DNA from 4 places in the Paenibacillus sp. UNC217MF genome. Region 4 is predicted to be linked to each of the others. Evidence: riboswitches for the same ligand, from Rfam matches in the RefSeq annotation. Region 4 holds a riboswitch; each other region holds the start of a gene.

Region 1 (2,203 bases), on a different contig from region 4:
CGCTTGGTTCATTGGCGGCTGGCTTGTTCATCAATTGTTCTTATTCCTTAACTTCGGCGCTGCCTCAGAAACACCGTTAATTCGATCTGTGACAGCCGGAACTCGTCGCTTGCTTCCCATTCTAGGATTGTCACTTCTCTTTATTGGTATCACTATTGGCGTAGGCATATTGTCCACAACGGCGGCGGCCGTGTTCACCGGAATTACCGCACTCATTATTCAACAGGCATTGCCTGCCATTATGACTATACTTAAAATGTGGGGATTGTCTGCACGCCACGCTGTCTGGCAGGAAGCAGAGCAACAGATGAAATAATGGGGGTTCTGATTGAACGCAATTTAGTTACAGAGTTATAAAGTTACAAAGTTACAAAGTTACAAAGGGTTACGATGATATTGAAGCAGCGTAACCTAACAAAATGAATTAAAAAACTTGTCTATCAGCGAAAAAAACGCTGATCTGACAAGTTTTTTTCGTGTCAAGGACAAAAAATATTTGTCAAAGGAATTTCCGTCTGTTACAATAAATCTAGATTTATTACAACTTTGTCATGAAAGCGGCACTAACTCTTGCAAAATTGTTACTATCGCACGCAGCAATACATATTCCAAAAACCAGAATGCCGAGTTTCCGGGCGGACCGGAAAGCGGGGGAACCAGTTTTTACGGGTGAATTGATCTTGTAACACAGGGATCATAGGGGTCCTTCAACCGAACCCTCCAGCTAACCTCGCAGGCACGGAAGGAGCTTTCCCTTTGAAGAAGAAGCTAGTGACAGCGGTGCTCGGACTGAGCGTTCTGTTTACTTCGTTCAGTGCAGGCAGCACATTCGCAGCATCCAAAATGGACAACACGATTGAAGGTTTGCTTGGCATTTCGTACAAGTATGGTGGTACAACAACGAAAGGCTTTGACTGCTCCGGATTTACGAAGTACGTGTTCGACAAGTTCGAAATTGATCTTCCTCGCACATCTTCGTCGCAATTTGACGCTGGTGAGAAAGTTAGCAAAGACGAGCTTCGTCCAGGAGACCTGGTCTTCTTTGACACAAGCGGCAGCAACGGTGTATCGCATGTCGGCATTTACGTAGGCGACAACAAATTTGCACACGCTTCGACAAGCAAGGGTACGCGCATCGACAGCCTTAGCATGGACTACTACGAGAAGCGCTATGTAGGTGCACGTCGTGTAATGAGCGAGAATGACTTCTCGTCTATCGCTACTGAAAATCAATAATATCAATAGTTTGATTGTTTACTGCACTCTTATAATGATATGAACGACTACATAACCCGATGAGAAGCGCTACGCGCCTTTTCGTCGGGTTGTTTCATGTTACCCTCATTATCCGCGCAAATCCAACTTCTTTATCCTATGCATCTCTGCATGTCAACGATTCGTGCTTTTATCTATCTTTACGAAATATTTCTTTTTCGGTTTCAACCATTCTCATCGCCATTAACGACACAAGGACATGCGCTTGTACGCATGTCCCAATATCTTGTCTGGATATTCACTATTTTTGCATAGACGCTTCTGATTTACTTGACTGACCCATTCGATTCTTGGAATTTCGCCTTAATCTCTTCTGGTGTGAGCCCATCCGCCTCCGCTCGATGCTTTTCTTCCTCGTGCTGAAGCTGAGTCTGACGATCCTCGACATGCTTCCCATTAATGTGATGTTTCTCGTGGAACAGTCGTCCTTTTATGCCTAATTTCTCGCGTAATTCCTGGTGAATTTGCTTGTTGGTCTTGCCTTCTGTCGAAATTCCGTGTTTCTTAGCTAGCAATTGAAGCTTCTTCTCGCGCAGCTGCTTCATTTCTGCACGAAGCTCCTTCATTTGTGCCTGTACTTGTTCTAATTGCTTATCCGTCTCCGTGCTCTGCTGATTCGGCTGTACAGCCTGAGATGAAGTGACCACTCGTACAGCAGCTTGCTCCCTGCTCTTATCTGTTGCAGCATCTAGCGCAGTTCTGCTTTGCGCTGCTGCAGGTGAAGCCATCAAGAGAAGCATTAGGCACGTCCACGCTGCTACGGTTGAATTGCGTTTCATAGGTTCCACCTCCTTATGTAAGGGATGGCTATAGTATGTTCGTAATTCCTGAAATGAAACTGAAAATAAGCTAAATATTCACTTAGAGAGAATGAAGCACTTACCCATTTATATTCTGGATGCTAATTGAGCCGACAATTCTCCATCAA
Region 2 (2,203 bases), on a different contig from region 4:
TTCTGATACTATTGCGCCAGATGCCGTCTTCGCACCAGCCGATCCCTCAGATTCCGTATACGCCGTCAGTTGAACGTTCTTCAGCACTTTTTTATAGTTAAAATCTTTGTCGCCACTGGAAACATTGTCAGAATCGTCTTCCTGCGCGTTCACTGACAGAACAGCAACTTCCGGTTCCTTCTTCGTTCCATAGGCTATCACTTGATTCACTTGTTTTGTATGAACGGATTTGTCGACCATCTGCGCATATACGAGCTTACCATCCTCGTACGTTTTCTGTACTTTCTGGACAACCAAGCCTTCTTTTCCATCTTGAACCGTCTTGGTCTTCCCCTTAAGGAGAGTAGCATCTGCCTGCTTCACCACTTGATAAGGAACCTTCACTTTACGCTCTTCCATCTTCTTGCTGACACGGACGATACGAATATCCATGTTCTTCGAAATAGAGGCACGCTTAGAAGGGAATACCTTATCTTCAGGGTTCACTTGGATTTGCAGCGAACTCAGTGCATCATGCACCGACTTCTTCGTCGTAAATTGTGTTTCTTTCTTCCCATCCGCTGTAATTTGGATAGGCAAAGCGCGTTCAATAATAACTCGATCTCCATCAGCAATTTCTGCATCAAGCGGCTTCGATACTACATCGTATGCCCCAAGCGCTATCGCATGCTCATCCAAAACATTGCGAAGCGTATCTAGGCGAGTTTCGACTGAACGCTCTTGTCCATCAACGAGCACAGCCACTGTCTTCTTCGTTACATTATACCAAGTCAAGACTGCTATTAATGTGATCACGATTGCTACAGCTGCAATAACGGTGATAACACGCACATTTTCATGCTTCCATCGCAATGCGAGTGACATGCTGGATGATCGGGGTTCATGGGTTTCGTTGTTCACGATCTGTCCCATTTCTCGGTCCTCCTTACATAGTCCCGCCGTCGAGTGCTCTGCATGATTCCATCTGACGCGACTATTTCAAGAATGTTTACGAGAGACTTCACTTGCCATAAACGAGCATGTAATCGTTCAAGACAATGCCGAAATCTCCGTACCAACGTTTCAGTATTGGCTGCTCCCACCTCCTATTTCTTACACCCTATGACGTCTTTATTCTCATTATTCAAAAAAAAGAATGTTTGAGAGTAAACAAAAGAAGCCCTTCGTAAGAGGAGACTCTTTCGCGGCTTCCGTAATAGAAACCCAAACGTCAACAGTGCAGGACGCGAGGAACCCTCTCTCGGTACGCTGACGAGGTTAGCTGTCGGGTTCGGGCTTGAGAGTCGCCCTATCGGAACCAACCGGCTCATGGCTCGGTCGTCCCTAATTCACCCCAAGGAATTAATCCGTGTGATTGAACATGTACTCATGTCATGTCGTTCACACTCTGGTTCCCCCGCTCTCCACTTCATGGAGATTAAGCGATACTGAATTAGTTGGAACAATATTGAATTGTGTAATAACATCTGTGAGAAATCATATCGTGTTTGCAATCTTCTTGTAAAGACAGTAGCAATTCCGTTTTTCGCGAAAAATGGTTAAAAAAATGTAACTTAATCCGTTTTTCATAATGAAATCCACTTATTTTATGGCCAATGTCTTTTTTTCACTTGTTTTTGGCCCGTTTTCACGCGATGTCAAAACATGTCATTGCATTTTGAGTCGTCATTCTGCAAAATTCTTCAAATTCCATACCTTTCAGCTCTGCTGCAACCTCTGCAACAAGACGAACATATGCGGACTCATTGCGCTTGCCTCGGAACGGATGAGGAGTCAAATAGGGAGAATCCGTCTCCACAAGCAGTCGATCATTCGGAACCTTAACAAGTACTTCTTTCGGCTGTTTTGCATTTTTGAAAGTAACAGGTCCTCCAAATGAAAGGTAGAAGCCCATATCCAGGCACATCTTCGCTGTTTCCCAGCTACCTGAGAAGGAGTGCATGATGCCCCCTACTTCGTGAGCCTTCTCCTCGCGCAAGATGCGGATTACATCTTCGTGCGCTTCACGATTATGAATAATGATCGGCATCTTCAATTCTCGCGCCAACCCAATTTGCTCGCGGAATACACGGTGCTGAACATCCTTCGGAGACGTATCCCAGTGATAGTCCAGTCCGATCTCGCCAATCGCCACAACCTTTTCATGCTCCGTTAGCTTGGCGATCCAGTCTATATCCTCCGGCTTCATCGTTATCGCATCTAC
Region 3 (2,203 bases), on a different contig from region 4:
TTTGCATAAATCGTATGATAAATTGGAGATTTTAAAAGGGGTAAATGTCTCTATTGATCGTGGTGAAGTGGTTGTAGTCATAGGCCCTAGCGGATCCGGAAAGAGTACTCTCCTTCGTTGCATTAATTTGCTGGAAACTCCGACACAAGGGGATATCCGATTCGAGGATCAGTGCATCACTGACAAGTCGCACAACATTAACAAAACACGTGAAAAAATGGGGATGGTATTCCAATCGTTCAACCTATTTCCCCATATGACCGTGCTGCAAAATATTACCCTTGCTCCAATAAAGGTGAGACATGTGCCAGAAGCTGAAGCAAATAAACTAGCAATGGAGCTGCTTGGTAAGGTTGGCTTGGCGGATAAGGCCAAGGCATTCCCTAGACAATTGTCCGGTGGACAGAAGCAGCGTATCGCGATTGCGCGAGCACTTGCTATGCAGCCGCATGTGATGCTGTTCGATGAGCCGACATCAGCGCTTGATCCAGAGATGGTCGGCGAAGTGCTTGAGGTCATGAAATCACTCGCCGGAGAGGGAATGACGATGGTAATCGTAACTCATGAGATGAACTTCGCACGTGAAGTGGGCGATCGTATTTTGTTTATGGATGGCGGCAATATTGTGGAGGAAGGTTCTCCAGACCAATTATTTAACCATCCTAAGCATGCTAGAACGCAGGATTTTCTAAGCAGAGTATTGTAAAGAGGTATTGTAAATATATAGGTGTTCGAATAGGCATCCTTAGGGGGTGCCTATTGTTGTTTGCTGAATTATGTAAGCGTTTTCGTTTACAAATCTGAAATATGTGCTATGATGGAAACAGAAAGATTACAAAAATGTCATCTCTGATTACAAATTTGTTATGAAATAAAAAAAATTTGAAGCTTCAATCCATTGGGGGGCGCGGGTTCCAGAGAGTTACCATCATATTCCTGCGCACAGGTTACAAAATTGTGATATGATGCAATCCGAGCCGAAACGACACACCCGTACGGGGGATTATTGACCGGTGTTCGATATTACGAGAACACCTTGGGGTGAATCGCTTATTCCGCAACTTGGAATGGCGTAGGGGAACTCCTTGACCCGAATCCGACAACTAACCCCGCAGGCTAATGCACAGGAGGAAAACAAAACATATGCGTAAAAGAATTACACTAACGATTACAGCAGCTTTACTTGGACTTGCGTCCATTCTTCAAATTTTGCCGGCACAGGCTGAGCCCTATACGGTAAAAGAAGGAGAAACGTTCTATTCAATTGCTAAGAATTACAACATGAGTGTTGAATCCGTATTGTCGGCAAACCCGACAATTAATCCGAAAAATCTGTATGGTGGACTCTCCATCGAACTTCCAAGCCCTGTTGTTCAAAAGTCGGTATTGGAAGGGATGCCAGTCAATAATGCTTTGGGTGTAGCAAAAAATGACGAACAGGCAGTCAAAACGGCTTCGAATAATCAGAAAGCAGCAGTACAACAAGCTGCTCCTAAAAATGTAGTTCAATTGTCCTCTGGACGTACAGCGACATACAAGAAAACGATAAGCATGCGTGCAACAGCCTACACAGCTCATCCGAGTGAAAATGGCAAATGGGGCGCAGTAGATGCATTGGGTAATGCATTGAAACTAGGTACAGTTGCGGTCGATCCAAAAGTGATTCCGCTTGGTACGAAATTGTATATTACGGGATATGATTTCAAACACTTACCGACAGGCGGTATGGTTGCTGTAGCTACGGATACAGGCGGTGCAATCAAGGGGAAAAAGGTTGACATATTTGTACCGGTAAGCAAGAAGACAGGCAACACATTCGGCGTGCAAGACGTTAAAGTATATGTGTTGAAATAATATCTACTATTATATATAGATGTAGATGAATACTTACAATAGCAATTGAACAACAAGCCTCGCCATTATGGCGGGGCTTGTTTTCTTATTCCTTCTTTTCCTTCTGATCTTGGAGTAGATCAGGCAGGGTGACGAATTCATATTTCCGCTCCCTTAACTGCTGAATAATTGATGGGAGTGCTTTCACGGTTCCATGCAGATACCCATTTTGTGTGCTTCCGCTGGCATGCTGCAATACGATGGAACCTGGGCGTACCCCACGCATCACATTTTGCAAAATACGTGAAGCGGTTAATCCACGCCAATCGTTTGTATCTACATCCCAATTGACGACCATGTATCCATTATC
Region 4 (2,203 bases):
ATAATGGGCGATTGGCAAAGCGATTGGAAGGTATTGGCGTTCATTCCATATGCCGAATCAATACGACGGAGCCGAAGGCGTGGGCCGTCCCTCATGTCCCGATTGGCCGAATCTATGTGTTTGAACAGAGCTTTGCGCTTTCCTGCCGGCTGCTTCAAATATGCCGGCAATGGACGACGGATCCGATCACAATCGTGACGAAGCGTCATCATCCGCAGTCGATCTACCGATTGCTTGGTGCAAATTACGTCATTTATACGCAATCGGATCAAGTTTCATTTTTACTATCAGATATCATCTAATTTATCCATATAGGCAATGCTCACCGCTGAATCCCATTCATGGGAACGGGGGAACCAATGTTAGTGCGCCAGCTGTACATCTGCAGTTCGCGCAAGGGGTGAATCCGGCACAGGAATCCGTTCCTGGCTGGTAGGGCGACTCTTCGCGCCCGAATCCGTCAGCTAACCTCGTAAGCGTCCAAGGAGGCAGCCTTTATTTCGTCGTGGAACATTACGCGCACGTTTATTTGACGACGCGCGAAAAAAGCCACACGGAAAGGGTCCCTCTTTCCGTGTGGCTTTTTGTGTTGCCTGCGCGTTCCTACAGAGCGAGAAGTCTTGGTAGGTCGGGATCGCGGCAGCATTGCCTGGAGAGATGAGAACCTTATTCAGGAGGAGGAAGGGACTATGTTTGATGCAGTCATGATGATTCTTCTCGCACTGCTTGGACTAAGCGTAATGGGCATTCTCCATTGGTGCAAGGCGGAAGTGGATGAACGGGGTGATCGCTCATGATGATCGTGTTATTCACCTTGATTACGGCGCTGTTCATTTATTTGTTATATGCCTTAGTCAAGCCGGAACGATTTTAGTTTGGGCAGAGTGATTGTTGATATTTGTACATTAGAGAAGGGTGGAACGGAACAATGAGTGCAATCGAATGGATCGCCATTGGAATTACCTTATTGCTTGCCTTGGCGATAGCGCGTCCGATCGGAATATATATGGCAGGGGTGTTTGATAATAGCGGAGCTCCAAGACCGTTGGACCTTGTATTTGGTCCGATAGATCGTTTTTTATTTAAGTGTTTCGGCATTAAGGATCAATCGCAAAGCTGGAAGGCATACGCCTTTACAGCAGTTGCCACGAACGTGCTAATGATTGTGGTGACGTATGCAATATTCCGCCTTCAAGGGGTATTGCCGTTGAATCCGAATGGCATTCCTGGCATGGAACCGGGAGTAGCATTCAATACGGCGATCAGCTTCATGGCGAATACGAACTTGCAGCACTATAGCGGTGAAAGTGGACTGTCTCCGCTGTCACAAATGACGGGCATTATTTTCTTGATGTTTACGTCACCTGCTACTGCGCTTGCGGCAGTAATGGCGATTATTCGCGGTTTGACTGGCAAGCCGCTCGGCAACTTCTTGGCAGACCTTGTGCGTTCGATTACGCGCATTTTCCTGCCTATTGCGATCGCTGCCAGTGTACTGTTCATCTGGAATGGGGTTCCGCAATCCTTAAGTCCAATGGAAAGTGCAGTAACCGTTGAAGGAGCAGAGCAGCACATTCCGCTCGGCCCTGTAGGAGCTATGATGTCGATTAAGGAGCTTGGCAACAATGGCGGCGGCCACTTTGGAGCGAACTCCGCACATCCATACGAGAATCCGAACGGTGTGACGAATTTAATTCATATTTTACTCATGCTGATGCTGTGCACGGGGCTGCCGTTTGCCTACAGCCGCATGGTCGGCAACAAGAAGGAAGGGCGAGTGCTGTTCGTCTCCATGGCGATCTTGTTCCTCATTATGCTCGGATCATCGCTTACGGCCGAACATATGGGCAATCCTGTGCTGAACGCAGCAGGATTAAGTGGAACAGGCAGCATGGAAGGGAAGGAAGTGCGCATTGGCGTTGTGCAATCGTCACTGTATTCGGTCGTTACGACTGCATCGGAGACGGGCGGAGTCAATAATATGCATGACACGCTGACACCACTCGGTGGCTTGATCCCGATGGCGAATATGATGCTGAATACCGTATTCGGCGGCGTCGGTGCTGGATTTATGAACGTGCTGCTGTACGTCATGATCGCCGTATTCCTATCCGGTCTCATGGTCGGACGGACACCTGAATTTTTGGGCCGCAAGCTGGAAAGTAAGGAGATGAAACTGCTGGCGGTTACCTTGCTGGTGCAT

The links. Region 4 has a riboswitch for cyclic di-AMP ahead of kdpF (K(+)-transporting ATPase subunit F). Riboswitches for the same ligand answer to the same signal wherever they lie in the genome.
Region 1: linked by a shared signal. The riboswitch ahead of BP95_RS0113290 (C40 family peptidase) and the one ahead of kdpF (K(+)-transporting ATPase subunit F) in region 4 are both predicted to bind cyclic di-AMP.
Region 2: linked by a shared signal. The riboswitch ahead of BP95_RS0114655 (3D domain-containing protein) and the one ahead of kdpF (K(+)-transporting ATPase subunit F) in region 4 are both predicted to bind cyclic di-AMP.
Region 3: linked by a shared signal. The riboswitch ahead of BP95_RS0119240 (3D domain-containing protein) and the one ahead of kdpF (K(+)-transporting ATPase subunit F) in region 4 are both predicted to bind cyclic di-AMP.

What each region holds. Positions count from the first base shown of each region.
Region 1 covers NZ_JMLT01000022.1:50,021-52,223, reverse strand. Annotated here, with positions in the region: gene BP95_RS0113295 (hypothetical protein) at 1-316, shown strand, start outside; cyclic di-AMP (ydaO/yuaA leader) riboswitch at 612-753, shown strand; gene BP95_RS0113290 (C40 family peptidase) at 757-1,236, shown strand; gene BP95_RS0113285 (hypothetical protein) at 1,542-2,054, opposite strand.
Region 2 covers NZ_JMLT01000026.1:49,531-51,733, forward strand. Annotated here, with positions in the region: gene BP95_RS0114655 (3D domain-containing protein) at 1-912, opposite strand, end outside; cyclic di-AMP (ydaO/yuaA leader) riboswitch at 1,231-1,434, opposite strand; gene BP95_RS0114660 (TatD family hydrolase) at 1,628-2,203, opposite strand, start outside.
Region 3 covers NZ_KK366027.1:726,877-729,079, reverse strand. Annotated here, with positions in the region: gene BP95_RS0119245 (amino acid ABC transporter ATP-binding protein) at 1-706, shown strand, start outside; cyclic di-AMP (ydaO/yuaA leader) riboswitch at 966-1,134, shown strand; gene BP95_RS0119240 (3D domain-containing protein) at 1,144-1,854, shown strand; gene BP95_RS32685 (polysaccharide deacetylase family protein) at 1,940-2,203, opposite strand, start outside.
Region 4 covers NZ_KK366030.1:209,410-211,612, forward strand. Annotated here, with positions in the region: gene BP95_RS0127850 (hypothetical protein) at 1-302, shown strand, start outside; cyclic di-AMP (ydaO/yuaA leader) riboswitch at 317-494, shown strand; gene kdpF (K(+)-transporting ATPase subunit F) at 797-874, shown strand; gene kdpA (potassium-transporting ATPase subunit KdpA) at 929-2,203, shown strand, end outside.